3 regions of the Nonomuraea sp. NPDC049784 genome follow, and region 1 is predicted to be linked to each of the others. Evidence: riboswitches for the same ligand, from Rfam matches in the RefSeq annotation. Region 1 holds a riboswitch; each other region holds the start of a gene.
What was found. Region 1 has a riboswitch for S-adenosylmethionine ahead of thrC (threonine synthase). Riboswitches for the same ligand answer to the same signal wherever they lie in the genome.
Positions count from the first base shown of each region.

Region 2: another riboswitch for S-adenosylmethionine. It lies ahead of AB0J09_RS25530 (GNAT family protein); the one in region 1 lies ahead of thrC (threonine synthase).
Region 3: another riboswitch for S-adenosylmethionine. It lies ahead of AB0J09_RS00665 (aminotransferase class V-fold PLP-dependent enzyme); the one in region 1 lies ahead of thrC (threonine synthase).

Region 1 is NZ_JBFAMX010000030.1:175-10,117, forward strand. It holds gene AB0J09_RS10335 (cold-shock protein) at 48-248, opposite strand; gene AB0J09_RS10340 (MoaD/ThiS family protein) at 493-768, opposite strand; gene thrC (threonine synthase) at 793-2,025, opposite strand; SAM riboswitch class I at 2,039-2,180, opposite strand; gene AB0J09_RS10350 (RNA polymerase sigma factor) at 2,260-2,814, opposite strand; gene AB0J09_RS10355 (trehalose-6-phosphate synthase) at 2,846-4,276, shown strand; gene AB0J09_RS10360 (hypothetical protein) at 4,285-4,857, opposite strand; gene otsB (trehalose-phosphatase) at 4,893-5,663, opposite strand; gene AB0J09_RS10370 (DUF3263 domain-containing protein) at 5,703-6,002, opposite strand; gene AB0J09_RS10375 (SAM-dependent chlorinase/fluorinase) at 6,113-6,919, shown strand; gene AB0J09_RS10380 (hypothetical protein) at 7,112-7,609, shown strand; gene AB0J09_RS10385 (S8 family serine peptidase) at 7,606-8,745, shown strand; gene AB0J09_RS10390 (OB-fold domain-containing protein) at 8,799-9,203, shown strand; gene AB0J09_RS10395 (lipid-transfer protein) at 9,200-9,943, shown strand, end outside.
Region 2 is NZ_JBFAMX010000130.1:5,200-15,142, reverse strand. It holds gene AB0J09_RS25565 (histidine kinase) at 1-729, shown strand, start outside; gene AB0J09_RS25560 (response regulator transcription factor) at 714-1,361, shown strand; gene AB0J09_RS25555 (hypothetical protein) at 1,529-1,909, shown strand; gene AB0J09_RS25550 (MauE/DoxX family redox-associated membrane protein) at 1,960-2,484, shown strand; gene AB0J09_RS25545 (inositol monophosphatase family protein) at 2,464-3,276, opposite strand; gene AB0J09_RS25540 (PHP domain-containing protein) at 3,348-4,190, shown strand; gene AB0J09_RS25535 (hypothetical protein) at 4,207-4,494, opposite strand; SAM riboswitch class I at 4,596-4,684, shown strand; gene AB0J09_RS25530 (GNAT family protein) at 4,691-5,305, shown strand; gene AB0J09_RS25525 (NUDIX domain-containing protein) at 5,302-5,805, opposite strand; gene AB0J09_RS25520 (ABC transporter permease) at 5,818-6,561, opposite strand; gene AB0J09_RS25515 (ATP-binding cassette domain-containing protein) at 6,542-7,483, opposite strand; gene AB0J09_RS25510 (AAA family ATPase) at 7,723-8,265, shown strand; gene AB0J09_RS25505 (GH25 family lysozyme) at 8,316-9,278, shown strand; gene AB0J09_RS25500 (NlpC/P60 family protein) at 9,343-9,870, shown strand; gene AB0J09_RS25495 (transposase) at 9,943-9,943, shown strand, end outside.
Region 3 is NZ_JBFAMX010000002.1:6,486-16,428, reverse strand. It holds gene AB0J09_RS00690 (DUF3180 domain-containing protein) at 1-391, shown strand, start outside; gene AB0J09_RS00685 (hypothetical protein) at 388-567, opposite strand; gene AB0J09_RS00680 (acyltransferase) at 560-1,684, opposite strand; gene AB0J09_RS00675 (NADH-quinone oxidoreductase subunit D) at 1,681-2,826, opposite strand; gene AB0J09_RS00670 (DoxX family protein) at 2,948-3,616, shown strand; gene AB0J09_RS00665 (aminotransferase class V-fold PLP-dependent enzyme) at 3,620-4,831, opposite strand; SAM riboswitch class IV at 4,952-5,067, opposite strand; gene AB0J09_RS00660 (TerC family protein) at 5,180-5,929, shown strand; gene AB0J09_RS00655 (cytochrome P450) at 5,929-7,122, shown strand; gene AB0J09_RS00650 (SAM-dependent methyltransferase) at 7,106-8,068, opposite strand; gene AB0J09_RS00645 (chaplin family protein) at 8,256-8,483, shown strand; gene AB0J09_RS00640 (DUF2520 domain-containing protein) at 8,797-9,687, shown strand; gene panC (pantoate--beta-alanine ligase) at 9,709-9,943, shown strand, end outside.

The DNA of each region.
Region 1 (9,943 bases):
GACTGCGCTGCCGCGCGATCCTGCCGGTGCATACCAGCGGGGGCGTATCAGACCGCGCGAACGGCCTCTGCTTGGGGACCCTTCTGGCCCTGCGTGATCTCGAACTCGACTCTCTGCCCCTGTTCGAGAGCTCTGTACCCGTCCATCAGGATCGCTGAGTAATGGACGAATACATCCTTACCACCGTCTACCGCGATGAAGCCGTAGCCCTTGTCCGCGTTGAACCACTTGACGGTGCCCTGCGCCACTTCCGACTCCTCTTACTGGGCCCACAGATCTCGCCCATTCCTCCGCGAGACCCGTAATCACCTGACTTAACGGAAAATCAGCCAGACGATCGCCCTCGACCATACCTGTGGCACGGGGTTTGGCAACAGAGTCAATCCACAAACCTCGCATTTCTTCGCATCGAAGGTCGTTGAAAGGTTCATTTGGCCTGGAAAAGCAGAAGGCGCCCACTAGGGGCGCCTTCAACACTGTGATCTATGGCACTCAGCCGCCGGCGACTGCCGGGATGATAGAGATCTGAGTGCCCTCAGGTGCTGGAGTGTCGAGCCCGTCGACGAAACGGACATCCTCTTCCCCAACGTAAACGTTGACGAAACGCCGAATCTTGCCCGATTCATCCAGAATTCTCGCGCCGATCCCCGGGTAGTCGGAGTCGAGCTTGGCGAGGACGTCACGAAGAGTCGCGCCCTCGCCACTGACTTCCGCGTTGCCCCCGGTGTACGTGCGCAGAATGGTGGGAATCCGCACAGTAACGCTCATGGTTAAACTCGCCTTTCCTGGTTGTCAGACAGCCGCGCGGAACGCGTCGAGGGAGGGCCGGATCACGGCCGTGGGCTTGGCGTCGTCGCTGATCGCGTCGAGCGTCTTGAGTCCGTCGCCCGTGTTGAGCACCACGGTCTCGGCCTCGGGATCGAGCCGCCCACTCTCGGCCAGCTTCTTCAGCACACCCACGGTAACCCCGCCCGCGGTCTCGGCGAAGACGCCCTCGGTCGAGGCCAGGAGCTTGATCGCGGCCACGATCTCGGCGTCGGTGACGTCCTCGACGGCACCTCCGGTGCGCCGGGCGATGTCCAGCACGTAAGGCCCGTCAGCCGGGTTGCCGATGGCCAGCGACTTGGCGATGGTGTCGGGCTTGACCGGCTGCACGACGTCATGCCCGGCCTTGTACGCGGTGGAGACCGGCGAGCATCCGGCCGCCTGGGCTCCGAAGATCTTGTACGGCGTGTCCTCGACCAGGCCCAGCTGGACCAGCTCCCGGAAGCCCTTGTCAATCTTGGTGAGCTGCGAGCCCGAGGCGATGGGGATGACGATCTGCTCCGGCAGCCGCCACCCGAGCTGCTCGGCGATCTCGTACGCGAGCGTCTTGGAGCCCTCGGCGTAGTAGGGCCGCAGGTTGACGTTGACGAATCCCCACTTGTCGCCCAGCGGGTCGCCGATCAGTTCGGAGCAGAACCTGTTGACCTCGTCGTACGTGCCGTCAATGCCGATCAGCTTGCCGCCGAACACCCGGGCCATGGCGATCTTCGCCGTCTCGAGATTGGCCGGGATGAACACGCACGCCTCGAGCCCGGCCCGCGCCGCCGCGGCGGTGACCGCACCCGCGAGATTGCCGGTGGAGGAGCAGGAAAGCGTGTGGAAGCCGAAGTTACGCGCCGCCTCGACGGCGATCGCCACCACGCGGTCCTTGAATGAATGAGTGGGGTTGCCCGAGTCGTCCTTGACGTACAGGGACTTGAGGCCGAGTGCGCGCCCAAGGTTTCCGGCCTTGACCAGTTTGGTCCATCCCGGGTTCATGTTGGGTTTACTGGCGACGTCGACAGGAACGGGGAGCAACGACCGGTAACGCCAGATGTTGGCGGGACCCGACTCGATGTCCGCCCGGGTCACGGTGCCGAAGGAATAGGCCGCTTCGAGCGGCCCGAAACACTCCAGACACGCGAAGCTGGGACCGAGGGGGTAACGCGTACCGCATTCGCGGCAGGACAGACCGACAGCAGGACCAAAGTCAAGCGACATGAAGCGAGGCCTTCCCTCATCTTCGCCTGCGGCCACCTTGACCGCAGACCGGAATTGGCACCTTGTCCCGGTCGGCCTCGCCAGGTCGCGAGCCTCAAGCCGGGAGGGTTGCCGGGGCTTCGTAGGGCCGGTCCCTCCACCCCTCTGGATGAGCAATATTCAGTTGTTGAAATGGACTCTACCTGCCCAGGGGGCCGAAATGGCCACTCGTCTCAGAACGTGAGACGTGCCGTCTCAACGGTAGTCCTCACCCAGCACTCCCTGCACGTATTTGCGCGCCTGGTGAATGCGCGACTTGGCGGTGCCGAGCGGGATGCCGAGCTGCTCGGCCACCTCGCTGTAGTCGAGCTGGACGATGTCGCGCAGCACCAACGCCTGTGCCAGGTCGGGCTTGTCGGCCTCCAGCGCCTCCATGGCGTCGAGCAGGTCGAGCCGCGAGCCGGCGATCACGCTCACCCGCCGCACGTCGGGCTTCTGCATGGGCAGCTCGTCGGAGCTCTGCTCGGCCGCCCTGCGCTTGAGCGACCTGTACGTGGTGCGCGCGCAGTTGGCCGTCACGATGTGGAGCCAGGTGCTGAATCTCGCCCGGCCCTCGAACCGCCCGATGTTGCGCGCCACGGCCAGCAACGTGTCCTGCGAGGCCTCCTCGGCGTCCTGGTGGTAGGGCAGGATCCGGGCGCAGTGACGCATCACATCGGGCTCGATTCGCGCCAGAAGCTCGCCAAGTGCGCGATGATCTCCTGCAGCGGCGGAGCGGGCGAGTTCCTCGGTTAGCTCATCAAGCGCCATAGCTGGGATCCTATGGGCGAAGGGAGCGTAGATGAACAGCGTCCTGGTGGCCTCCAACAGAGGACCGGTCTCGTTCACCGTGTCCGACGACGGTGAGCTGACCATGAAGCGCGGTGGCGGCGGCCTGGTGTCAGGGCTGTCCGGGGTGGCCAAGAAAGAGGGCGTCCTGTGGGTGTGCGCGGCGCTGTCCGACGGCGACCGCAGTGCCGTTCGCCTGGCGCCCGGCGGCAGGATCGACCACGCCGGCTACGACACCGGCCCGCTGCGCATGCTCGACATCCCGCCCGCCGTCTTCCACCGGGCCTACAACGCCGTGGCCAACTCGACCCTGTGGTTCGTCAACCACCTGCTCTACGACATCCCCAACGCGCCCAACTTCGGCACGAGGTTCGAGCGCGAGTGGGAGTCCTACCGCGACTACAACGGAGCCTTCGCGCTGGCGCTGGCCGAGGAGGCCGGCCACGGCGCCCGCGTGATGGTGCAGGACTACCACCTGACGCTTACCCCGGCGATGCTCCGCGCCGAGCGGCCCGACCTGCGCATCGCCCACTTCAGCCACACCCCGTGGGCGCCGCCCGAATACTTCTCGCTGCTGCCCGACGAAGTGGTCGGAGAGGTCCTGGAGGGCATCCTGGGCGCCGATCACGCCGGGTTCCTCACCGACCGGTGGGCGCAGGCGTTCATGGACTGCTGTGAGGCGCTGCTGGGCGCGGAGGCCGACCGCGCCGGCCGCAGCGTCACCTACGAGGGCAGGACCACCCGCATCGGCGTCCACAGCCTGGGCGTGGACGGCGAGGCGCTGTGGGAGCGGGCCTGCGAGCCCGACGTCGAGTCGCACATGGCCGCGCTCAGGGAGCAGGTGGGCGACCGGCGGCTGATCGTCCGCATCGACCGCACCGAGCTGTCGAAGAACATCGTGCGCGGCCTGGTGGCCTACCGCGAGTTCCTCGACGCGCACCCCGAGTGGCACGGGAAGGTGGTGCATCTGGCCTTCGCGTACCCGAGCCGGCACGACCTGCCCGAATATCGCGAGTACACCGCGTCGGTGCAGCGCTGCGCCCAGGAGATCGAGGACGAGTACGCCACCGAGGACTGGGACCCACTGATCCTCAACGTCAACGACGACTACCCGCGCTCTCTGGCCGCGTACCGGATGGCCGACGTGCTGCTGGTCAACCCCATCCGCGACGGGATGAACCTGGTCGCCAAGGAGGGCCCGGTCCTGTCGCCGCGCTGCGCGCTGGTGCTCTCACGCGAGGCGGGTGCGGCGGCCGAGCTGGGCCCGCACGCCCTCGTGGTGAACCCGTACGACATCAGCGGCACGGCCGCCGCGCTGCACCAGGCGCTCGTCATGCCCGAGGACGAGCGCCGGATGCGCCGCGACAAGCTGCACGCGGCGGCCACCGCCCTGCCGCCGCAGAAGTGGCTCGCGGCCCAGCTCGACGCCCTCGCCGAGATCTAGGGCGGTTCTCAGCTCCAGTCGGCGTTCTCGAGCGTGTCCGCCAGCCCCGGCGTGTTCCACTGGTCGACGACCAGGATCTTGCTCTTCGGCAGGTACCACTCGCGCTGCGTGAAGCGGGCCAGCACCTTCGTGCTGGAGTAGCTGGCGCAGGTGGACTGCCACGCGTTGTAGGCGGCCTTGTGCCCCGCCCCGACCTGGCGCAGGCCCCTCGTGACCTTGGGGCCGATCCTTTCGCCCCACTTCTTGTTGACCGGGCAGGGCTGTACGTCGCTCGCCGTGTAGAACGGGTCCTTGCCGGTGTAGGGGCTGAACCACTCGCGGCCGTGCTTGATGTACTTGGGGCCGAAGACGTAGAAGGCGTCGCACTCGGGCGTGCCCCACCCCTGCGGCTTCGCGCACTTGCCGGTCACGATCTGGACCGCGTCGGTGCCCATGCCGTAGACCCGCCACTTGATGGGGATGTAGAGGGTCAGGCCGTTACGCAGCTTGAGAGCCTGACCGGGCGCGGCGTTCGCGGGCATGGAGACGGCGAGGAGGGTGGCAGCGGCCACGGCCGCGGCGGCGAGGTATCGCTTGGACATGCGCTCGACCCTAGGCAGCGAGACTTGCAAACCAATCACGAACGGCTGAAAGCCGACGCAAGTTCTTGCAGCAGCGCCACGACTCCGTCGGGCCCGTCCACCACGATGTCGGCCTGCTCCGCCAGGGCGGTGACCTCGGCGGAGCCGCTGCACACGGTCACGCCGGGCAGCCCGGAGGCGCGTACGGCCCCGAACGCGGCCAGGTCGCCCAGATCGTCGCCGACGAACATGACGGACCTGGCGGCCCGCTCGGCCAGGAACAGGCTGAGCGCCTGCCCCTTGTCCATGCCGGGCGGCCGCAGCTCCAGCACGAAACGCCCGGGCTCGACCACCAGGCCGTGCTTCTCGGCCAGCTTGGCCAGCGGCTCGCGCAGCCTGGCCAGCGCGCCCTCGGGGTCGGGACTGCGCCTGGTGTGCACGGCCACGGCCCGGCCCTTGTCCTCGACGACCACGCCCTCCAGGCCGAGCGCGTCGAGCAGCAGCGGCAGCTCCGCCTCGGCCCGGAGCACGCCCGGAGGGGGCGGGGGCCCGGAGATCCGGCCGTTCTCCCAGCGCTCGAAGCCGTAGTGCCCGAGCACGACCAGCCCGGGCACGTCGGCCAGGCCGGGCCCGAGCTCCAGAGCGGTGGCCGGCGGCCTGCCGGTCACAATGGCCACCGCCAGGACGTGGGCGCCCAGTTCGGCGAGCACCTCGGGGGCCTTCGGGTGGATCACGGCCTTGGCGGGGTCGGGCACGATCGGCGACAGGGTCCCGTCGAAATCGAGTCCGATCACGGCGCCGGCCGGATCCTTCAAGATCGCTTCCATTCCAGGGATGTTCCTCACGCGGCTGCCGTACCCAGCCGGTCAGGGACGCATGCCGAGCCTTCTGGCCGCACGGTCACGCTGGCGGGTGGATCGTAACCTGCGCAGCCTCTTGACCAGCATGGGATCGTGCTCGAGTGCCTCCGGCCTGTCGATCAACTCACCGAGCAACTGGTAATAGCGCGTGGCGGAGAACCCGAAGCTCTCCTTGATGGCGTGCTCCTTCGCACCCGCGTAGCGCCACCACTGGCGCTCGAAGGCGAGGAGTTCGATATCGCGTTCTGAGAGTGGTTGGCCGGACGGTTCCTGGGCAGCATTGTCACCGCTGAGCGGTGCTCCCATGGTGTCCTCCTCGAAAGGGCGTGGGCCGATGCGCGCAGGCGGCCCGTCCTCATCGTAATGTGCCGAGTGCGGCTGTTCACGGCGGATTGAGAGACGTACAGTCACGAAATGTGACCTCAGTCATCACACTCCTCACCGACTATGGGCTCGAAGACGGCTATGTGGCGGCGTGTCATGGAGTGATCGCCGGGATCGCCCCTGAGGCGCGGGTGATCGACGTGTGTCACCTGGTCCCCGCGGGAGACGTACGGCGTGGTGCGGCGATTCTCGCCCAGACCATCCCCTACCTCCCCCAGGGCATCCACATCGGCGCGGTCGATCCCAGCGCGGGCGGCGCCAGGCGCGCGGTGGCCGTCGAGGCGGGCGGCCGGGTGTTCATCGGCCCCGACAACGGGCTGCTGTCGTGGGCGGTGCGCGCCAGCGGCGGCGCCGAGGCCGCGTACGAGATCAGCAACGACGCGCACTTCCTGCGTCCGGTCTCCCCCACCTTCCACGGGCGCGACGTGTTCTCGCCGGTCGCGGGGCGGCTGTCCGCCGGGCTGCGAACTTCCGACCTGGGGCCCGAGGTGCCGGTCGGCCGGCTGGTCTCGTTGCCCGAGCCGACCTCGCTGCTGCGCGACGGCTCGGTGGAGGGCGAGGTGGTCTCGGTCGACCGCTACGGCAACACCCAGCTCTCGATCGCGGCCGGCGACCTGCAGGCGCTCGGCGTGCGGGTGGGCGACACGCTCGGGGTATGGCTGGGCCGGCGGCAGCTCGCGCTGCCGTACCGGGAGACGTTCGCGGCGGTGCCGCCCGGGGAGCTGGTGGCGTTCGCGGACTCGGCGGGACTGGTCGCGATCGCGGTCAATTCCGGTGACGCGGCGCAGCGGCTGGGGCTCCCACCTGGAGCGCATGTCCGACTTTCCCCTACCCCTTAGGTCGAACTTCGCAGATCGGAATTACTCCGCGTATCGGTCTGTTCACCAAATGACCTCCAGTCACGTGTCAGAATGCACGCGCGGGCATCCTCCCCTCCCGCTCGAGATCTCCCGCTCGAGGTCGACGTGTTCCAACTGTCCGTTGTGCTGCTCTCCATACTTTCCGTGATCTGGCCACTACCGGAGCCGCCCGTGTCAGAGCGCTGGCGCGCGTGGCCGGTGGCGCAGATCTTCCCCGAGACCGTGCCCGGCGTGAGCCCGTCGGGGGCACGGATCACGTACGTGCTTGCCGGGGTCGCGCCCGAAGCCCCCTGCCGGACGGCGTTCCAGCCCGCCGCCGTATTACGCGGCTGCCGCGTGGCCCTGCGCGCCACGTACGCCGACAGCACGCAGACGTTCGTCGCCACCGTGGGCATCGCCGTGCTCGACAGGGCCTGGTCAGGCTCTTCCCGCACGGGGCGGCCCGCGACCGTGCGGCCGGTGGCCTTTCCCGAGGGGCCCGCGGAGCGGTTCGGCGAGCGGCAGTACTTCACCGGGATGGTCGTCGGGTCCTACGAGCACTACATGGTGGCGACGGCCGCGGGATACGCCGACGGCAGACCGTACCAGCCGGGTGACCGCCTCGTGCCGCGGCTGCGCGACGCCGCGCGGCAGATCGCGACGGCGCTGCTCCGGGCGTTGACCCGATGAGCCGGCTCATCGTCCCCGCCCTGGTGGCCGCCCTGGTGGTCGGGGTGGCCCCGGCGAGCGCCTCCGACGACGTCGGCTTCGACCACGTGGGAGAGATGGCGCGGGCCGGGCAGTGGCAGCTCGCCGCGATGCGGCTGCCCGAGGCGTGGCGGTCGAGCAAGGGCGAGGGCGTGGTCGTGGCCGTGCTCGACACCGGCGTGAACGGCCGCCACCCCGACCTGCAGGGGGCCGTGATCCAGGGCCCCGACCTGACCGGCGCCGCCAAAGGGCTCTGGGGGCGGCACGGGACCGCCATGGCCAGCCTGATCGCCGGGCGCGGTCACGGCGACGAGCGCAGGGGCGGCGTCATCGGGGTGGCCCCCGCGGCCAAGGTGCTGTCCATCAGGGTCACGCTGGAGAACGGCGACCCGCTGCGTGTGCAGCAGCGCTCCGGCGGGCGCGACGCGCTGGCCAAGGGCATCCGGTACGCGGTCGACCACGGCGCCGACGTGATCAGCATGTCGCTGGGCGGCGGCAGCGGCGCCTGGGAGGGCTCAGCATCGGAGGAGGAGGCCGTCCAGTACGCGATCGCCAAGGGGGCGGTGCTGGTGGCCTCGTCGGGCAACGACGGCGAAACGGCCAACAGGATGAACTTCCCCGCCGCCTACCCCGGGGTGATCGCCGTGGGGGCGGTGGACCGATCGCTGCGCGTGGCGGGGTTCTCCAACCGCCAGGACTACCTCTCGGTGGTAGCCCCCGGTACGGAGATCGTCACGGCCGACGGGGACGACTCGTACGTGGTGAGCGACGGCACCAGCTCGGCGGCGGCCATGGTGGCGGGCATCGCGGCCCTGATCAAGGCGGCACATCCGGACATGTCGCCATACCACGTGCGGATGGCCATCGAGCTCGGCACCCGGAAACGGCCCGCGGACGGCCACAGCCCGGCCTACGGGCACGGGGTGGCCGACGCGCTGCTCGCCCTGCGGCAGGCCGACCGCCTGGACGTGCCCGCACCGCCCCCCGCCCGGCCGGGGCCGTACTTCGGCGATGGGCCACCGCCTGTTTCCAGGTGGCCGGTGGTGGCGGGCATGGTGATGCTGGTGGCGGCGATGTCGGCGCGCGTGATGGTGCGCCACCGCAAGCGCCGCAAGTGATCCACGAAGACGACCTTCCCAACCTAGCAAGCGCTTGTGCGATACTGCGGACTATGACGTTTGCGATCGAGGGCTGGTTCGCCATCGACGAAGACGGCGTCTTCCTCCTGGGCGCCAGGTGCGCCACCTGCGGGACGGTCTGCTTCCCACCCCGTAGCGGCCTCTGCCCCAATCCGCGCTGCGAGGAGACGTCGATGGAGGAGATCCGGCTTCCACGTCGCGGGAGGGTGTGGTCGTACACGAACGCCTGTTACCCGCCCCCGGCGCCCTACGTCGCGGCGGAGCCGTACGTGCCGGTGACGCTGGCCGCGGTGGAGCTCGACCAGGTGGGGATCGTGGTGCTCGGGCAGGTCAAGGGCCTCACGGCGGCGGAGCTCGAGGTGGGCATGGAGCTGGAGCTCACCTCGGGACCGCTGGCCGACGGGCCGCTGGTGTGGATGTGGGAGCGGGCCTCATGAGCGTGGTGGTGCTGGGCGTCGGGATGCATCCGTGGGGGAAGTGGGGCCGGCCCTTCCTGGAGTACGGGGTGGCGGCGGCCCGCGCGGCCCTGCGCGACGCGGGGGTGGCGTGGACCGATGTGGAGTTCGTGGTCGGGGCGGACACGATCAGGAACGGCTACCCGGGCTTCATCGCGGGAGCCTCGTACGCCCAGGCGCTGGGCTGGTCGGGTGCCAGGGTCGCGTCCTGCTACGCGGCCTGCGCCTCGGGCGCCCAGGCCGTGGACATCGCCCGCACGCGCATCCTGGCGGGCCTGTGCGACGTGGCGCTCGTGGTGGGAGCGGACTCGACTCCGAAGGGCTTCTTCAAGCCGGTCGGCGGGGACCGTCCGGACGACCCGGACTGGCAACGCTTCCGGCTGCTGGGCGCCACGAACCCCGCCTATTTCGCCCTTTACGCCCGCAGGCGCATGGCCCTGTACGGCTCGACCCCGGCCGACTTCGCCGCCGTCAAGGTCAAGAACTCGCTGGCCGGATCGCTCAACCCCATGGCCCGCTACCGCAAGCCCGTCACCGCCGAGGAGGTGCTGGCCTCCCCCATGGTCGCCGACCCGCTGCACCTCATGGACATCTGCGCCACCTCGGACGGAGGCGCGGCGGTGGTCCTGGCCTCCGAGTCCTACGCCCGGCGGCGGGGCCTGTCCGCCTCGGTACGCGTGGCCGCCGTGTCCACCGTCACCCCGACCTTCCCCAACACGATC
Region 2 (9,943 bases), on a different contig from region 1:
GTCGTGGCCATCGCCGGCGCCCCCTACGCCTGGCGGTCCGCCGAGCCGATAGCCGTCCGCTTCCTGCGCGCGTCGCCTGCGATGACGCTGGCGGACCGGGTGGAGGAGCTGACGGACCAGCGCGCGGACGTCACGGTCGCGCAGGCCGCCGAGATCCGCCGCATCGAGCGCGACCTGCACGACGGAGCGCAGGCGCGCCTGGTCACGCTCGGCCTCTCTTTGGCGACTGCGGAGAAGCTGATGGAAACCGACCCTGATCAGGCCAAGGCGCTGCTGCGGGAAGCGCGCGCCGGCGCCGCCACGTCACTGACCGAGCTCCGCGAACTGGTCAAGGGCATCAGCCCGCCGGTGCTGAACGAGCGAGGGCTCATCGATGCCGTGCGCGCTCTTGCCCTGGACAGCCCGCTCGAAGCGGCTGTCAGCGCCGACGTCCAGCTACGCCTGGACCCGCCGATCGAGTCCGCCGTGTACTTCGGCATCGCCGAACTGCTGACCAACGCGATCAAGCACGCCCACGCGACCCGGGCGCGGATCTCCATCGCCCGGGACGACACCGGCATCGTCGTTGACGTCGAGGACAACGGCCGGGGTGGGGCCGGCATGCGAGCCGGCGGTGGACTCGATGGGCTACGCCGCCGCCTGGCGGTCTTCGACGGCACCTTGGAGATCACCAGTCCGGCTGGCGGCCCGACGCGTGTGAGGATGGTGGTGCCATGCGAATCGTTGTAGCCGAAGACCTGTACCTCCTGCGCGACGGGATGATCCGCCTCCTCGAGGCGTACGGACACCAGGTGGTGGCGACGGCGACCACAGGACCCGAGACGCTCGACGCGCTGCTGACGTGGCGGCCGGACGTGTCCGTCGTCGACGTCCGCATGCCGCCGCCCCAGTCGGATGAGGGCCTCCGGGCGGCTCTTGCCGCCCGCGGCGAACTGCCCGGACTGCCGGTCTTGATCCTCTCTCAGCACGTCGAACAGCTGTACGCCCGCGAACTCCTGGCCGACGGCGCCGGCGGCATCGGCTATTTCCTCAAAGAGAGCGTGTTCAACGCCGACCAGTTCATTGATGCCCTGGAACGGGTCGCCAATGGCGGGACCGCCATGGACCCAGCCGTCATCACCAAATTGCTATCCAACGGATCGTCCAACCGGCGACTCGACCAGCTCACCGAACGCGAATACTCCGTGCTCAGCCTCATGGCAGAAGGATTGTCCAATCAGGCCATCGGCCAGCGGCTCTTCCTCAGTGAAAGCGCCATCAGCAAATACACCACCTCCATGTTCGGCAAACTCGGCATCACCGACGACGACAACAACAACCGCCGCGTCCTCGCCGTTCTCGCCTACCTGAACAAGCCCTGATGCGCTTCTCGGGCCCAGCGTGCGACTGCTTGCGTTCCAGTTGCCGCTGCTTGCGCTCAAGTCGGCGCCCTGTCTTGCTGAAGACAGCCGCATGACCGAAACAAGCTGCCCGAGGAGCGCCACGCGACATCCCGGTCTCGCCGCTGATTCCCCATGATCGTGGTTGGTTGACAGCGTCCAGAGGCCAGGGAGATTTTAACCAGTTAAAGATCAACCCCTGCCAAGGGCCGCTGGTACGGCGGCGCCAGATCGACCAGGTGTCCAGGGGCGATGTCGTGGTGCTGGAGCCTCCGCTGGATCCCGCCGGGCGGTTCATGCCCGGACCTCCCGGGGCGGACGGCCGGCACTGGAACATCAAGCGCGCCGTCGCCTCCCGGGAGATCCAGTGCCACCGGGCATCGGTGCCGCCGGGGATCGCGTGCCCGCGGGTGCGCTGGTGGTTCGTCGAGCAGGGTACGCACCACGAGCTCATGTCCATGGGCAGCCGGTACGCCCACCTGTTCGACACCCAGGCCAGCGGCTACCGTGAGGGCGCCGACATCGGGTGATCGAATGCGGTGCTCTTGCCGGATCTGCTCGGCCGTGGCAGGTTTCGATCATGCAGTACGTCGATGTCGCGAGCAGGCTGCTGCTGCTCACGGTGTTCGCACTTGCCCTCGGGAGCAAGATCTCCAGCCGTGGAGCCTGGAGCGAGTTCGTCGCGTCGACCAGAGCGATGGCGGTGGTCGACGACGCGAAGGTGCCGGTGGCCGCAGCGGCGACGGCGGTGGCCGAGGCGGGTGTCATCGCGCTGGCCGTGCTTCCCTTCCGCTGGGCCGGATCAGCGGCGTTCGTCCTCGCGGCGGGGCTGCTCGGCTGTCTCACGGTCGCGGTCACCATGGTCGTCCGGAGAGGCGCCGCCGTTCCCTGCCGGTGCTTCGGCGCCTCCAAGACTCCCTTGGGCGTGGAGCACGTGGTCCGCAACCTGATTCTCGTCGTGGTAGCCCTGCTCGGGCTCGCGGGCTCCTTGGTGAGTGGTTCCTACGATCCGGGTTTCAGCGTCGTGGCCGGCGTCTTCGGCGCCGCTCTGGGACTGCTCATGGCCCGATGGGATGATCTCGTCTCACTGCTGCGGACGTCCTGAGGCGAGCCGGCCCCCGATGAGTTCAAGCAGCGCGGCGTGCGTCTCCCGGTCGGCCGCCACGACGAGTCCGCCCGCGCCGGTGTGCAGTGGCTGACCGTGGATGCCGGTGACCACGCATCCAGCGGCCTGGCACAGCGCGATCCCGCTGGCGAAGTGCACGCTGTCCCGCAGATGGCCGTCGGTGACGTACGCGGCCCGGCGACCGGCGGCGACCCACGCCACCGCCAGGGTGGTGGAGACGACGCGCGGGCGGAAGCGCTCGGCGAATCCCGGGTCGGCGAGCAGCGTGACAGCCCGGAAGCTCGGTTCGTTCGGGAACGGCGGATCGAGGTTGACGTCCACCAGTCGCGAACCGGACGACGGCGTGAGCCGCTCGTCCACGCCGTCGCGGCGGACGTACGCGTGAGCGCCATCCGTCCAGAACACCTCGCCGGCGAAGGGGTCGGCCGCGGCCGCCACCGTGATGTCGGAGCCCACGCGCAGGGCGACGTTCACCGCGACCAGCATGTTCCGTACGGCGTAGTTCAGCGTGCCGCACAGGGGATCGACCAGCCACATGCGCTCCGCACCGTCCCCACCCGTGCGTCCGCTCTCCTCGCCTGTCACGGCGTCGTCCGGCCGAGCGGTGCTAATGACGTCGAGGATGGCCTTTTCCGCTTCGACGTCCGCATCTGTGGCGAAGTCCCCCGCGGATTTCTCGAAGCGCGTCAGCGCCGCACCGTACTTGGCGCGCACGACGGCGGCTCCTGCTTGCGCCGCCGTCAGGGCCAGTTCCTCGTCCGTGATCGACATGTGCGCAGGATAGCGGCGGTGGAAGTCATGCCGCGTAGGCGTGTTTGGATGTTGGCGGAAAGGATGAAGTCGTGCTGCTGCCCGCGGATGGTCATGTTCACAGCGAATGGTCGTGGGATGCGCCGGACGGGTCGATGGAGCGGACATGCGCACGGGCGGTGGACATGGGCCTGCCCGCGGTCGCGTTCACCGAGCACGTCGACTTCACGGCCTGGATGGTCATCGCCGGCGAGCTCGATGATCATCCACATCTCACGGCATTCGTCACGTCGGACGGAACGCTGGCTCCGCCGGAGTTCAAGCTTGATGGGTACCTGGAGTGCCTGCAGCGCTGCCGCGATCAGTTCCCGGGTCTTCGCGTCATCAGCGGGGTAGAACTGGGCGAACCGCATTGGTACGGCGAGGAGGTCGCGAGGCTGCTCGACGCCGGGCAGTTCGACCGGGTGCTGGGTTCGCTGCATTGCCTGCCGGTGGGTCGGCAGTTCGCCGAGCCGCCGAACCTGTACCGTCGGCGACCGGCCGCCGAGGTGATCCGGGAATACCTGGCCGAGATACCCCGCCTGATCAAGAGCTCGGATACGTTCGGGGTGCTCGCCCACATCGACTACCCGCTCCGCTACTGGCCGGCGCAGGCCGGGCCGTTCGATCCGAACGCGTTCCAGGAAGAATTCCGCCATGCCCTGCGAGTGCTCGCCGACGGCGGCCGGGCCTTGGAGGTCAACACGCGTGGGCAGCTCTACCCGGAGATCGTTCGCTGGTGGCGTGACGAGGGCGGAGACGCGGTCTCCTTCGGAAGCGACGCCCACAGCCCGACGGGGATCGCGCACGGCTTCACCGCGGCGGCGGCCATGGTCGAGGCCCAGGGGTTCCGGCCCGGCCGTCATCCCCATGACTTCTGGGCACGCTCGGGCTGACCGTTGAAAACACTGCTCACCCAGCGCGGAGCCTGGACTCGTACACCTCGCGGGCCCGATCATGCAGATCCCGGTGTGCGGCGCGCTGCGCGGCCGAGCTGAACTTGCCGTCCGCCATGCTGGAGTCCAGCAGCAGCGTGGTCCGGAGCGGCGCGTCGTCCAGTACGGCCAGCGTCCGGGCCTCCAACCGGCACCCTTCGGGAGTCATGAGGTAGGCGCTGGTGTGCACCTCACCCACGTAGGGGATCAGCTCCTCACCCCACGTCACCCCGTGTTGGTCACGCAACCGACGGTACTCCTGCACGGATTCCTCCCTCAGAGCGTCGAAAGCAAGGCACGGATGTGCTTATCCCCAGAATCCTGTTGACGCCGTCCCGGTGGCGCGGGCAGGATCCTCTTCACCAAGATTCATCCAGAGGATCCGAGGGACCTGGCCCTGTGACGGTCCGGCAACCTGCCTGCGGGAAAGGTGCCAATGCCAGGAGCGATGAGGAGGCCTGATGAGCCTGCGGCTCGATGTTCCCGTGCTCCAAGGATCACTTGTCCGGCTGGAGCCGCTCACGATGGCGCATGCGCCGGATCTAGCGCGGGCCGTTGAGGAGGACCGTTCGTCGTACGCGTTCACGTTGGTGCCCCGGGCCGCCGAGGTGGCGGCTTACCTGGAGGCTCAGCTCGGTCGCGAGGGGCTGACGCCCTTCGCGCAGGTTCGCGTACGGGACGGGGCGGCGGTGGGGTGCACCGCGTTCTGGGATCCCAGGACGTGGCCGGAGCGGGACGGTCTGCGGGCCGTCGAGATCGGGTGGACGTGGCTGGCGGCGTCGGCTCAGGGCACGGGGATCAACGCCGAGGCGAAGCTCCTGCTCTTCACGTACGCGTTCGAGACGTTGGGGGTGGCCCGCGTCGACCTCAAGACGGATGCGCGCAACCAGCGGTCACGGCGGGCCATCGAGGGGGTCGGCGCGCGATTCGAGGGCGTGTTGCGCAACTGGTCGCCGTCGTGGGCGCCGGGTGAGGCGGGGAGGCTGCGGGACTCTGCCATGTTCTCCGTGGTCGCCGCGGACTGGCCGGGTGCCAAGGCGGGGCTGCGTGGCCGGCTCGGTGCCCAGCGGGTCTAGAGCGGGCCCGCTCCGTCCAGCAGGGATAGCCAGGTGCGGTCGGGGCACAGGCGGTTGATCTCCGACGGTAGCAGCCAGGCCGCGCTGGTGCTTTCCGAGCCCGCCGGTGGGTGGCTCGGCGGGCCCGGGTGGGGGAGACGCGCCCTGAACATCGTCATGTACGTCAGAGGCGGGTAACGGTAGTCGGCGGGGGCGGCGTCCAGGAGTTCGATGCGTTGCCAGGCGAAGAGGGACAGGGCGGAAGAGGGCAGGCGGAGGCCGGTTTCTTCATACAGCTCCCGGGCTGCGGCGTCGGTCGCCGTCTCGCCGGGTTCGAGGTGGCCGCCGGGGATGTCCCAGCCGCGGCCCTCCTTGTCCACGCAGGTCATGAGGGTTCTGCCGGTCTGGTCCGAGACGAAGGCGAACGCCGACGTGGTCTTGTCCAAGGGCGGGAGCGTCTGGGAGAGGATCACGTCGAGCCGGTGGCGCACGGGTATCCAGGGGACCGTCAGATGAGTCACCCATCAAGGGTCTCAGACGCCCTGGCGCATGGCGCGGTTGCCCAGATAGAGGCCGACCACGGCTATCGCGCAGGCGGCAGCGGTCCCGTAGAGGATCGGGGGGTTCGTCAGGTTGCCGGCGAAGAGGGCTCTCTGCGCGTCGACGATGTACGTGACGGGGTTGACGTACCCGAGCACCCGTAGCCAGGCCGGGGCCGTGTCCATGGGGAGCAGCACCCCAGAGAGGAGCAGCAGCGGGAAGAGGATCGACTGGCTGACGATGTAGAACAGCGTGCCGCTGGGCGCCGACTTGATGGCCAGGACGAACGAGAACGCGCCCAGGCCGACGCCGAACACGACCAGCTGGGCCAGGCCCGCCAGGATGCCGGCCAGGTGCAGGTCGAAGCCCAGAGGGAGAGCCAGGAGGATGATCAGGACGGCTTGCGCCAGGAGGACGACCATGGCCTTCATGGTGCGGCCCACCAGCATCGCCGTACGGTTCAGCGGGGTGACCAGCAGACGCTCCATGGATCCGCCGATCAGCTCGACCAGCAGCGTGTAACCGGCGGCCATGGGGCCCGTCAGGCACATCATGACCAGGATGCCCGGTACGAACCACTGCCACGACGACCCCACGGCCCCATCGAGCTGCGACCCGAACAGGAACAGGAACAGCAGCGGCTGACCCATCTCGAAGAGCAGGCTGACGGGCTCGCGCACGACCGGCTTGAACTCGCGGGAGAAAACGGTGGCGGTGTCACGCAGGAATGTCGTCATCGGTGAGGCTTCTCCCGGTAAGAGCGAGGAACACGTCGTCGAGGGTCGGACGGGCGGTCTCGGCGGTGGTGACCTTGATGCCGGAGCCGTCCAGGGTTCTGAGGTAGTCGGGGAGCGCGGCGGCCGCGTTGGGGACGCGAAGGCGCACGGTCGTGCCCTCGGCGGTGCCGCCGCCGACGCCGGCGGCCCTGCCCGCCTCCTCCTCCGTGCTGGTGGTGATCGCGATGTGGTCGCCGGCCAGGTCGTTCTTGAGCTGCTCGGCGGTGCCGTCCGCGATGATCCGGCCGTTGTCGATGATCACCACGCGTTCGGCCATGTTGTCGGCTTCCTCCAGGTAGTGGGTCGTCAAGAACAGCGTCGTCCCGTACGTCTCCCGCAGCCGGAGGATGTGCTGCCAGATCTCCGCGCGGCTCTTCGGATCGAGGCCGGTTGAGGGCTCGTCCAGGAAGAGCAGGCCGGGGCGGTGGATGAGGCCGAGCGCGATGTCCAGGCGACGGCGCTGGCCGCCCGAGAGCGTGCCGGGCCGCCGCCTGGCCAGCGGCCTGAGGTCGAGCAGGTCGAGCAGTTCGTCGGCGCGGGTGGCCGCCTGCCTGGTGGCGAGGCCGTAGCAGCGGCCCTGGGTGACGAGTTCCTCGCGGACGAGGAAGCTCTCTCCGGCGCTGTTGCGCTGGCCCACGTACCCGATGCGGGCGCGTACGCCCGCCGGGTCCTTCGCCACGTCACGGCCCGCCACCGTGGCGGTGCCCGAGGTGAGCGGCAGGAGGGTGGTGAGCATGCGCAGCGTGGTGGACTTGCCCGCGCCGTTCGGGCCGAGAAAGGCGACGAGCTGACCCGCCTCCACGTCCAGGTCGATGCCGCGTACGGCTTCCACCCTCTCCTTCTTGACTTTGAACACTCGGGTCAGTCCCCGGGCATGGATCATGGTCGCCCTCCTCCGGGCATGGCAAAGAAACCCCTGGTCGGGGGCGCGATTGAGGATCGAACCAAGTTTGTGCAGCCCAATTCCGGTTTGGCAAACGCGAACGTTGCTTTCATAAAGCCCGCCCACCTGCGGAAACACCGTCTTTCGCCGTTGCCTCTGACGGCGAATTTCAGCGGGCTGAGCTGCGGGTTTCCCGGTGCGCGGAAGTTTTTCCGCCGTTTCTGGCACGATGCTTGGTCGTGTGCCGACTGGTGGTGCTGGTGAACGGGTTGCCTGGGGCCGGGAAGACCACGGTCGCCCGGGCGCTGGGGCGAGCGCTCGGCTTGCCGGTCTTCAGCAAGGACGACCTCAAGGAGACGCTGGCCGACATGCTCGAACGGCCTTCCGGGGTGGGCGACCGGGAGTGGAGCAGGCGGCTTGGGGCGGCCGCGGGGGAGAGCATGTGGACGCTGCTGGCGAGCGCCGGGCGGGGCGCTGTGCTGGAAAGTCCGTGGCTGGCGCCGCTGCGGCCGACGGTGGTGGCCGGGCTCGCGCGGGCCGGCGTCGAGGCAGGGACGGAGGTGCGCGAGGTCTGGTGCGAGGTGGCGCCCGAGCTGGCCAGGCGCCGGTACGAGCGGCGGGTGCGGCATGCGATACACGGCGACGTGGAGCTCGGCGACGAGCGGTGGCGGGAGTGGGTGGCGGGGGCGCGGCCGCTTGGGCTCGGGGCGGTCTATTGCGTCGATACGTCGAAAGCAGTTGATATTTCGAGACTTGCGGCGTTGTGTGCTGTTCCGCAATGATCTCCCGCGTGAAACGTCTGTGGTTATTCGCGGTAATTGCCGCTTTAGGGATGGGCGGGGTCGCCGAAGCGGCCGATGGCGTTCCCGGGGTCGATGTCAGTAACTGGACGGGCGACGTCGACTGGGAAAGTGTGGCCTCAGGGGGCGGGAAGTTCGCGTTCGTCCAGGCCACCGAGGGGACGAACTACCGGAACCCACGTTTTGACGCCCAGTACGGCGGCGCCGCGGGCGCGGGGCTCATCCGGGGCGCATATCACTTTGCGCAACCACACGAATCCGATGGAGCGACTCAAGCCGACTATTTCCTCCAGAACGGCGGCAACTGGAGCAGCGACGGCCAAACGCTCCCGGGAGTGCTCGATATCGAGGACAACCCGTACAAGGACAAGAACGGCAAGAACAACTGCTACGGCCTGTCCACCGAGGACATGGTCACCTGGATCAAGGACTACACCAAGAAGTACCGTCAGGCGACCGGCCGCCACGCGATCATCTACACCACCACGAGCTGGTGGCAGACCTGCACGGGGAACTCCGACGCGTTCAAGTCCAACCTCCTCTGGATCGCCCGCTGGGGCGACGACCCCGGTGAGCTGCCGAAGAGCTGGAAGAAGCACACGTTCTGGCAGTCGGCGGAGAAGGGCACGCTGGCCGGCGGCCAGAACTCGTACAACGGCTCAGAGTCCCAGCTGAAGGAGCTGGCCAACCCTCCGGCCGAGGTGACGGTCTCGGGGGCGGCGAAGAGCAGGAAGACGTACACGGTGACCGTCTCGAACACGGGCCCGCACCCCGTCAAGGACGTCAAGGTGTCGGGGCGGACGTTCGGCGGGCAGCGCGTGGTGAAGGCGCCCGGGTGCAAGTTCAGCGGCACGGCGGTGCTCTGCCAGATCGGGGAGCTGGCGCGGGGGAAGAAGGTGACGTTCACGATCACCACCAAGCCGTCCCGGTCGAAGGGCACGGTCGGCATGAACGTCACGGTCGGGTCGGTGAAGCTCACCCTCAAGGCCAGGTAAAGCGGGATAAAGCGGCGTAAGGCAGGATGATTCCTGAAGCTATAGAAAGCTGTCGGGGGTCGGAATGAGGCGGTGGCGGGCGGCGGCCGGGGTGACGGTGCTGGTTCTGGTGGCCGCCACGGCCTCCGTGCCGCTCGGGCTGTACGTGGCGCCGAACATCGTGCGGATCGCGTACGAGGTCGAGCAGCGCGGGATCGTCTACTCATGGGGCGGCGGCCACGACGCGGAGCCGGGGCCGTCGGAAGGGACCTGCAGGGGTTATCAGGGGAAGATCAAGCCCTGCCCGGCCGCGTGGACGCGCGGGCTCGACTGCTCGGGGTTCGCGCGGTGGGTGTACGCACTGGCGCACGGATCTGACGTGCTGGGGCCGGGGAACACCAATGATCATGTACGGCGGATGCGCCGGGTCGCGGCGGCTATGCCAGGGGATCTGGTCTTCTTTGGGAAAATCACCAAAAAGGATGTCAAAACCCATCATGTGGGCATCTATCTCGGCGGCGGGAAGATGATGGACGCCCCTGAGACCGGTGCCGTGGTGCGCGTCGACGACATCGCGCGGAGGAAGGACTTCGCGGGCTTCTATCGGCTCTGAACCGATTTGGTATGCCTGTAACGCGTGTGGCGTGGCAAAAATTGAGAGACCCGGCGGATACTCTGTGCCGCTA
Region 3 (9,943 bases), on a different contig from region 1:
GGTGGTCAGACCGGTCTATTCCGACCTGCCCCTCATGCCGTGGACCGCGATCCCCACGGTGCTGCTGCTGGCCATCGGCGAGGGCTTCAGCGCGTGGACGACCAAGGCGAGGATCGCCAGGAAACCGGGCACCAAGCCGGTGGAGCCCCTGTCGGTGGCCAGGCTGGCCGCGCTGGCGAAGGCGTCGGCGTACGCGGGGGCGGTGTTCGGGGGGTTGTTCGCCGGGTTCGCTCTCTACACGGTGCAGATCTTCGACAGAGAGACGCCGCGATCGGAGTTCTTCGTCGCGACGGGGTCGTTCCTGGCCTGCGTGGCGCTGATCTGCGCCGCCCTCTACCTGGAGCACGCCTGCCGCATCCCGAAGGACTCGGACGAGCAGAAGCCGGACTAGGACAGATCCTCGACGGCCGGCCGCGTCGTGCTCGCGCGCAGCCGGTCGTTCCATGTCTCGCGCTGCAACAGGCGCAGCGCCCGGCGGATCACGTCGCTCGGCCGCTCGCCTTCCCGCAGAGCGTTACGGATGATCCGCTCGTCTTCGGGGTTGGCGCGGAACTCGATGTCAACCATGGTCAGAGCCTATTGACCGGCCGATTCCCTTGCCCTGCTTTTGGGCGACCTCAGCTGTGCGGCGGCCGAACAGGTATATGACCGGGGTGGTGCAGATCAGCGGTCCTATGATCGCGATCGGGCGCTCCAGCCACCACTTCAGGTCAGGTGGGATCTCAGTGCCCAGGCTGCCGAAAAGCCACCACGACAGCCCCAGCGCGATGGCCATCCCGGTCGTGTGGAAGAGGAAGAGCGGCAGCGCGTACCGATTGATGAAGCCGTTCACCCGCCGCCAGCCGGGCCGCTCCAGCACGCGCTCCATCGACGGCCGCAGCACCTCCACCAGCCCGATCTGGAACAGCAGCAGGGCGACGATCACGAACGTGGGCGGCGCCATGTTCGACCACTTGTCGCCCGGCACGCCCACCATCGAGCCCGGGTAAATGCCGGAGTAGACCAGGCCGAACAGGGCGAACAGCCCCGTCCAGAGCACCGCGACGTCGTAGCGCCTGGGCAGGATGACGATGCGGTCGTAGAAGAAGCCGGCCTGGTGGGCGAGCCCCCAGATGAGGATCATGTTGAGCCAGCCGACCCAGTCGACCCCGTACCGGAAGCGCACCACGTCCACCACCAGCGACGCGCCGCCGAGCCAGATCAGCGTCAGCACGTCGTAGCGGCGGTGCAGCCAGAGCGCCACCGGCAGCAGCGCGATCAGCACGAGATAGACGCCTAGGAACCAGAGCGGGCTGAGCACCAGCAGCACGACCCGCCACATCCAGTCCACGTGGAACGTGAACGTCACGATCGCTCCGATGGCGATCCACACCCCGGACAGGAACAGGGCGGGTAAAGCCAGCGCGCGGATGCGCCGCCAGACGAACGAGCCGATGCCGGCGCCGCGGGCCTGGGCCCGCTCCCAGGACAGCAGGTGCACGTGGCCGCCGACGTAGAAGAACAGCGGCAGCACCTGCAGCAGCCAGGTCAGGATCCACAGTCCGGAGGTGAAGCCCAGCGGGCTGGTGGGCTCGGGGCCGTCCGGCTTCCACTCCAGGATGGTGAACGCCCAGTGCCAGACCACTACGACGCACAGGCTCAGGGCGCGGAGCCAGTCAACGTATTTGTCGCGCTCGGCCTTCACTTGTCGATGTCACCCACGACGAAGAACATCGAGCCCAGGATGGCCACCATGTCGGCGACCAGGTGGCCGGGCAACATCTCCCGCAGCACCTGGACGTTGCTGTACGAGGCCGAGCGCAGCTTGAGCCGCCACGGGGTCTTGTCGCCCTTGGAGACCAGGTAGTAGCCGTTGATGCCGAGGGGATTCTCGGTCCACGCGTACGTGTGCCCCTCGGGCACCTTGAGCACCTTCGGCAGGCGCTGGTTGATCGGCCCGGGCGGCAGCGAGCGCAGGTGCTCGACGCAGGCGTCGGCCAGGTCGAGCGAGACCTTGAGCTGGTCGAACAGCACCTCGAACCGGGATCGGCAGTCGCCCGCGTGCCGCGTGACGACCTTCACGGGCAGCTCGCGGTAGGCGAGGTACGGGTCGTCGCGGCGCAGGTCGAAGTCCACCCCGGAGGCCCTGGCGATGGGGCCGCTGACGCCGTACTGCATGATCTGCTCGCGGGAGAGCACGCCGACGCCCTTGGTGCGGGCGATGAAGATCTCGTTGTGCAGGATGAGGTCCTCGATGTCGGGCACCCGGCGGCGGGTCTCCGCGACCGCCTCCGACACCCGGTCGAGCCAGCCGAGCGGCAGGTCCTCCTTGAGGCCCCCGACCCGGTTGAACATGTAGTGCATGCGCCCGCCGGAGATCTCCTCCATGACCGCCTGGATGCGCTCGCGCTCGTTGAAGGAGTAGAACAGCGGCGTGATCGCGCCCAGCTCCAGGGGGTAGGAGCCGAGGAACATCAGGTGGTTGAGCACCCGGTTGAGCTCGGCCAGCAGCGTTCGCGCCCACACGGCCCTGACCGGGGGCTCCATGCCGAGCAGGCGCTCGGCGGCGATCACCACGCCCAGCTCGTTGGCGAAGCCCGACAGCCAGTCGTGCCTGTTGGCCAGCATGATGATCTGACGGTAGTCGCGGACCTCGAACAGCTTCTCCGCGCCCCTGTGCATGTAGCCGATGATCGGCTCGGCGGCGGTGATGCGCTCGCCGTCGAGCGTCAGCCGGAGCCTGAGCACCCCGTGGGTCGACGGGTGCTGCGGACCGATGTTGAGGATCATGTCCTCGGTGGCCAGCTCTTTCGCGCCCGCACCGATTCCGACCACACGTTCCGTCATATGGCCATGCTGCCACCGCACCGGTGGGTGATCCAGCCGGGGGGAGGGTCAAGGAATCGTATGGAAACGCATCCCTAAGCCGGACATGGGGAGAAAGACCGGAATGGGGGGAGAAAACACCATGAAGAGAGCTGTGTTCGATGTCGCGGCCCTGATCGCGCGAGTGGTGACCGGCGTAATCTTCCTGGCTCACGGTTTGCAGAAGGGGTCGAGCGGTCTCCCAGCCGTGGGACAGGCATTCAGGGGGATCGGGATCCCGATGCCCGAGCTCACCTCGGCGTACGCGACCATCGTGGAGACCGTCGGCGGCCTCTTCCTGATCCTCGGCCTGCTGGTGCGGCTGGTGGGGCTGCTGTTGCTGCTCGACATGCTGGCCGCGATCGTGTTCGTGCACGTCGGCCACGGTGTGCTGGCCATCACCGGCGGCTGGGAGCTGCCCGGCGCGCTCGGGGCGCTGGGCCTGCTGTTCCTGGCGCTCGGTGGTGGGCGGATCGGGCTCGACGGCCTGTTCGGCGCGATGTTCCGCAGGCGTGGGGAACGCCGGGCCGCCGAGGAGGAACTCGCCGCGTACGCTCCGGGCGCGCGCCCTCCGGAGCCGTCGAACGTCACGACCATGACCGGCGGGCCCACGACGCCCATGGCGTCCAAGGAACCGGCGGAGGCGCCACGCGTGCCCAGGCAGCCCAGCGAGCGCCGGGCAGGCATGATCAACGACGACGACATGAGAGACATCGACGCCCTGGTCTCCGACGAGCCGCCGCCGCACCGCAAGCCGCCGAACAGGGAATGAGGCTCAGCGGGCGACGAGATCCCGCAGCGCCCCGATCAGCCGGTCGACGTGCTCCTCCGTGGTGCCGATGCCGATCGAGGCCCGCACCGCGGAGGCGGTGCCGTCCTCGCAACCCCCATCGGTTTCGTTGAGCAGGTGCCGCACGAACGGGTGCGCGCAGAACTTGCCGTCGCGCACCCCGATGCCGTACTCGCTGGAGAGCACCTCGGCCACCTCGCGGGCCGAGTAGCCGTCCACCGTGAACGACACGATGCCGACGCGCGGGTGATCATCGCCCCACAGTGACAGCTCACGCACGCCCTCGATCGAGGCCAGCCCGGAGCGCAGCCGGGCGATCAGCCGCTCCTCCTCCCGCACCACCGCGGTCCAGCCGGTGGCCGTGAGCGCGTCGCAGGCCGCGGCCAGCGCGATGGCGCCCAGCACGTTGGGGGTGCCCGCCTCGTGCCGCGGCTCGGGGTCGTCATGCCACTCGGTCTCGTCCCCGACGGAACGCACCGCGCCACCGCCCTTGAGGTACGGCTCACCTTCCGAGAGCCAGTCCCGCCGCCCGACCAGCACCCCGGCGCCGAACGGCGCGTACAGCTTGTGCCCGGAGAAGGCCACGTAGTCCAGGTCGAGCGCGGTCAGGTTGAGCCGCCGATGCGGTACGAGCTGGGCGGCGTCCACCAGGATGCGGGCCCCGTGCCGGTGCGCGATGTGGGCCAGGGCGGCGATGGGCCAGAGCTCGCCGGTGACGTTCGAGGCGGCGGTGACCACGAGCAGCTTGGGCCCGTCGATCGCGGCCAGCGCCTCGTCGGCGGCGCGGACGGCCTCGCCGGGGAAGGCGGGCGGCGCCAGCCGTACGGACTTCTTCCAGGGGAGGAGCGAGGCGTGGTGCTCGGTGTCGAAGACCACGGTGGTCGTGCCGGCGGGCAGGCAGCCGGCCAGGAGGTTCGTGGCGTCGGTGGTGTTGCGGGTGAAGATCACGGCGTCGTCCGGGCGGGCGCCGACGAACGCCCTGACCGTGTGGCGGGCCTGCTCGTAGCGGGCGGTGGTCAGCTGGGAGGCGTAGCCCGCGCCCCGGTGGACGCTGGAGTAGGCCGGGAGCGCGGCGGTGACGGCGGCGCTGACCGGCTCGAGACAGGGCGCGCTGGCGGCGTAGTCGAGGTTGGCGTAGCCGACGAGCCTTCCGCCCTTGACGGGCACCTCGAGATCGGCCCCGAGCACGGCGGGAATCGGCCTGCTCGTGACGGCGGGAGCCGCCTCAACGGCCTGGGCGGGGACAGAGCTGAAGATCGTCAGCGTGGACACGGCACATCTCCCTCAGGGTCTTCGGACCCCTGGAAGCAGCCACGGAGCCCGCGCTTGCCCGCCACACCTCGTGACGGACCAGGTCTTCACCCGGGGCACCCCGCCGCGGACGCGAGGGTTGCCGGCCAGCAAGCCGGGGCTTAGTGCTGGCACTCATGACCTACGACGGGAACTATAACTGAAACCCCACCTTCAATCGCAAGTCGGTGAACTTCTGCGCCGCGTGGCTCGTTGCTACCGGAAACCCCGCTCACGTGTCATGGAGGTGCGCAGATGTTGGACTGGGTGACCGACCCGCAGATCTGGATCGGCTTCTTCACCCTTGTCGCCCTGGAGATCGTCCTGGGGATCGACAACATCATCTTCATCTCCATCCTGGCCGGGAAACTACCCCCTGAACAGCGCGACAGAGCCCGTGTGCTGGGCCTGGGCGCGGCCCTGGTCAGCCGTCTGCTCCTGCTGCTCGCCCTGTCGTGGGTGGTGCGGCTCACCGAGCCGCTGTTCGCCGTCTTCGGCCACGACATATCGGGACGCGACCTGATCCTGCTGCTCGGAGGCCTGTTCCTGCTGGGCAAGAGCGTCACCGAGATCGGCCACAGCATGGACGCCCCCGCGGGCGGGGACGGCAAGAAGGCGGCCGTCACCTCCTTCACCTCGGTGATCCTGCAGATCATGGTGCTGGACGTCGTGTTCTCGCTCGACTCCGTCATCACCGCCGTCGGCATGGTGGACCAGCTCGGCGTGATGATCGCGGCGGTCGTGGTGGCCGTGCTGGTGATGCTGTTCGCCTCAGGGCCGATCAGCAGGTTCGTGGACCGGCACCCGAGCATCAAGATGCTGGCGCTGTCGTTCCTGGTGCTGATCGGCGTGGTGCTCATCGCTGAGGGCTTCGGCCAGCACATCCCCAAGGGCTACATCTACTTCGCGATGGCGTTCTCGCTCGTCGTCGAGCTGCTGAACATCCGGATGCGCAGCAAGCGCGCCGACAAGAAGCAGGATGGTTCCGCTCCTACTATGAAATAGTGCGCTTTGACCCTTGGGATCCGGATTTCGTGGCCCACCCGTACCGCGTGTACGACGAGCTGAGGCGCGAGTCGCCCGTCAGCTACTTCGAGCCGACGAACCAGTGGCTGATCTCGCGCCACGCCGACGTGAACGCCCTGCTCAGGGACCGCCGCCTCGGCAGGTCCTACCTGCACGTGGCCACCCACGAGGAGTTCGGCAAGCCGCCTGAGCCGGAGTTCCACGAGCCGTTCTGGCGGGTGATCAGGGCGGGCATGCTCGACGTGGAGCCGCCGGTGCACACCAGGCTGCGCCGGCTGGTCTCGAAGGCGTTCACGCCGCGCATGGTCGACTCCCTGCGGCCCCGGGTGCGCGCCATCGCCGAGGGCCTGGTGGACGCGTTCGTGGAGAAGGGCGGCGGCGACCTGATCGCCGAGGTGGCCGAGCCGCTCCCGGTGACGGTGATCGCGGAGATGCTCGGCATACCCGAGCAGGACCGCCACCTGCTGCGCCCCTGGTCGGCGGACATCTGCGGCATGTACGAGCTCAACCCGGCGCTCGACGCCCAGCACGCGGCCGTACGCGCGGCGTCGGACTTCGCCGGCTACCTCAAGACCCTCGCCGCGGAGCGCCGCCGGACCCCGGGTGACGACCTGATCAGCGCGCTGGCGCAGATCGACGAGCTGACCGAGGACGAGCTGGTCGGCACGTGCGTGCTGCTGCTCAACGCCGGCCACGAGGCCACCGTGAACGTGACGGGCAACGGCTGGTGGGCCCTGTTCAGGAACCCCTCCGAGCTGGCACGGCTGCGCGAGGACCGTTCGCTGCTGCCCACGGCCGTCGAGGAGTTGATGCGCTGGGACACGCCGCTGCAGATGTTCGAGCGCTGGGTGCTGGAGGACATCGAGGTGCACGGCGTGGGGATCCCGCGCGGGTCGGAGGTGGCGTTGCTGTTCGGGTCGGCCAACCGCGACCCGGCGGTTTTCGACGAGCCAAACCGGCTCGACGTGGGCCGCGCGGACAATCCGCACATCTCCTTCGGGGCCGGCATCCACTTCTGCCTCGGGGCGCCGCTGGCCCGTATCGAGCTCATGGAGTCGTTCGGCGCCCTGTTGGCCCGGGCGGGCAAGCTGGAGCTGCGGCAGGAGCCGGCCTGGAAGCCCGGTTACATCATGCGAGGGCTGCAAGCCCTGGAGATCAGCGTCGCTGGCTGAGCCAACCGAAGCGGCCAAGGCCCCTCGGATCGATCAGCTCGCCCTCCTCTGAGGCCCTGGCCAGGGCCCGGACGTAGGCCCGCGGATCGGCGTGGGCCAGGTCGATGGGGGGCCGGGTGCCGGTGATCCCCAACGCCCTCAGCACGTCACGCTGTGTGGACAAGGTTGTGGATATCGCGCCGGCCCGGCGCCCTGCCTCCGCACACGCGTCGAGCGCCACGTGAGCCGTGATATCGCAGGTCCCGTCGGGGATGGGGGCAACGACCGAGCCGTCGCGGTAACCGGTCAACGTGCCACAGAGCGGCCGGTTATCCACAGCATGTGCATAATCAACGGCAATCGCCCGGCCGTGGTTGAGGCGTGCCAGGACAGAGGCCCATGCCTCGTCGCGGGGGCGGCCGATCTCCGCGCGCGCGCCCACGCGGGGCAGCGGCCACCACCGGTCGAGCCAGGCGCGGTCGGCGGGCCGCAGCGGGCCGCCGAGGCGCTCCTCGCCCGTATGGACGTTCACCATGATGAGGCGCGGTCCGTCGGCGGTCTGCTCCGCCACGTCGAGCGGCACGTTGTCGAGCCACTCGTTGGCGATGGCCAGGCCGGTGATGCCGGTGGGCACGCTCCGCCGCCAGGCGATGCGCTCGGGCAGGCCCTCGGGCCTGGGGGAGAGGTCGACGGCCATGACGCGGAGCCGGTCGCGCAGCGCGGGCTTGGCGGCGGCGAGCACCTGGGCGACCAGCGTGCCTTCGCCCGCGCCGATGTCGACCAGGTCGAGCACGTCAGGGCCGCAGAGCTCGGCGTCCACCTCCGCCAGCAGCGCCAGCACCGCGTCGGCGAACGCCGCCGAGGCGCTGACCGAAGTGCGGAAGTGGCCCGAGGGGCGTTCGCGGAGGTAGAAGCCCTCCTCGCCGTACAGCGCACGCTCCGTCGCGGCGCGCCAGGTGAGCCACATGCCTGGACTATCTCATGGCTTCCGCCTGACACGCATCGTTATCAAACGACTACTCATTGTCGCCGACTTGCGGTAGCTTTACCCTTTGTCATCGAGTGATCGCGTTCCGCCAACCCTCAATGGGCCGAGCCGATCGCTTCCGAGCAAGCATCCAGCGGCCCAGGTCGCGCAACCGAGAGGAACCCTCGTGCTGAAGAAGCTCATGGTCGTCACAGGAGCCGTCGCCATGCTGTCGCTCGCGGCCCCGGCTCACGCGGACATCACCAGCGGCGACGGCAGCGTGCTGGGCGGCAACCAGGTGCACATCCCGATCAACATCCCGATCAACATCTGCGGCAACGCCGTGGCCGTCATCGGTGTCGCGTTCGCCGGCTGCAAGGGCGGCGCCAACGTCTACGGGCCGAGCCACCACTGACAAAGAGACGACCCGGGCCGGCGCTCGTCCGGCCCGGGCTCTCACCCCGGCTGGCCGGTCGGCGAGCGGCCAGCCGGCGCACCTCCAAGAGGTCTCATGCGCGCGGGCGTCGGTCCTGGATGAGGGACCTGGCGCCCGCTGCCATGCGATGAGGCCCCTCTCCTCATCTCTTCCGACAGGGGGTGCACGTTTTGTATGCCCTTGTCGCTTTTGTCGCTAACTCAACATGCGGCAAAGCGGCGGTCACATCTGCAGTCGTGAAAGGCCGTTACGCTGGTCGGCGGTGCCATCAGCTCGACAGAGGTGTGACGTCATGGACGCAGGGGATCGCCCGGCACGGCTGACTGTCGGCGTGCTCGGGGCGGGCAAGGTGGGCTCGGCCCTCGGCGCCGCGCTGGCGCAGGCAGGGCACCGGATCGTGGCCGCGAGCGGCGTGTCGGACAATTCACAGCGATGGGCCGCCGACCGGCTCGGCGTCAAGCTGTCCAGACCCGACGAGGTGGTCGCGGCGGCTCAGCTCATCCTGCTCACCGTGCCCGACGACGCGCTGCCCGACCTCGTCAACGGGCTCGCCACCACGGGCGCCGACCTGCAGGGCAAGCTGCTGGTGCACACCAGCGGGGCGTACGGGCTGTCCGTGCTCGACCCGGCGGCCAGAGTCGGCGCGCTGCCGCTGGCGCTGCACCCGGTGATGACGTTCACGGGCAGGGACGACGACCTCAACAAGCTCACCGGCATCTCGTACGGCGTGACCGCCCCCGACGTGCTGCGGCCGATCGCCGAGGCCCTGGTGATCGAGATGGGTGGCGAGCCCGTCTGGATCGCCGACTCCGACCGCGCGCTCTACCATGCGGCGCTGGCCGGGGCCGCCAACCACATGGTCACGCTCATCGCCGAGTCGCAGGAGCTGCTGGGGCGCATCGGCGTCGAGCATCCCGGGCGGATGCTGGGCCCGCTGCTCGGCGCCGCGCTCGACAACGTGCTCCGGCTGGGCATCACCGGGCTGACCGGCCCGGTCGTCCGCGGCGACGCGGGCACGGTGCGCAAGCATGTGGACGCGCTGATCCTGGCGGCGCCCGAGGCGGCAGACGCCTACATCGCGCTGGCCAGGCTCACGGCGGACCGGGCACTGGCGGCGGGCCTGCTCAAGCCGGAGGAGGCGGAGCGGCTGCTCGACGCGCTCGGGGGCAATATATGGACTTAATCGTCGCGTTCGGAGGGTCGTATGGAGCTGATCGTCGCCAGGCACCGGGAAGACCTGGTCAAGGCGCGCCGTGGTGGTGAGGTGGCCCTGGTGCCGACCATGGGTGCGCTGCACGAGGGCCATCGGTCGCTGATCAGGCAGGCCCGCGCCCGCGCCGATCAGGTCGTGGTCAGCATCTTCGTCAACCCTCTGCAATTCGGCCCAAGCGAGGATTTTTCCCGTTATCCCCGTACATTCGACGCCGACCTTGACGTGT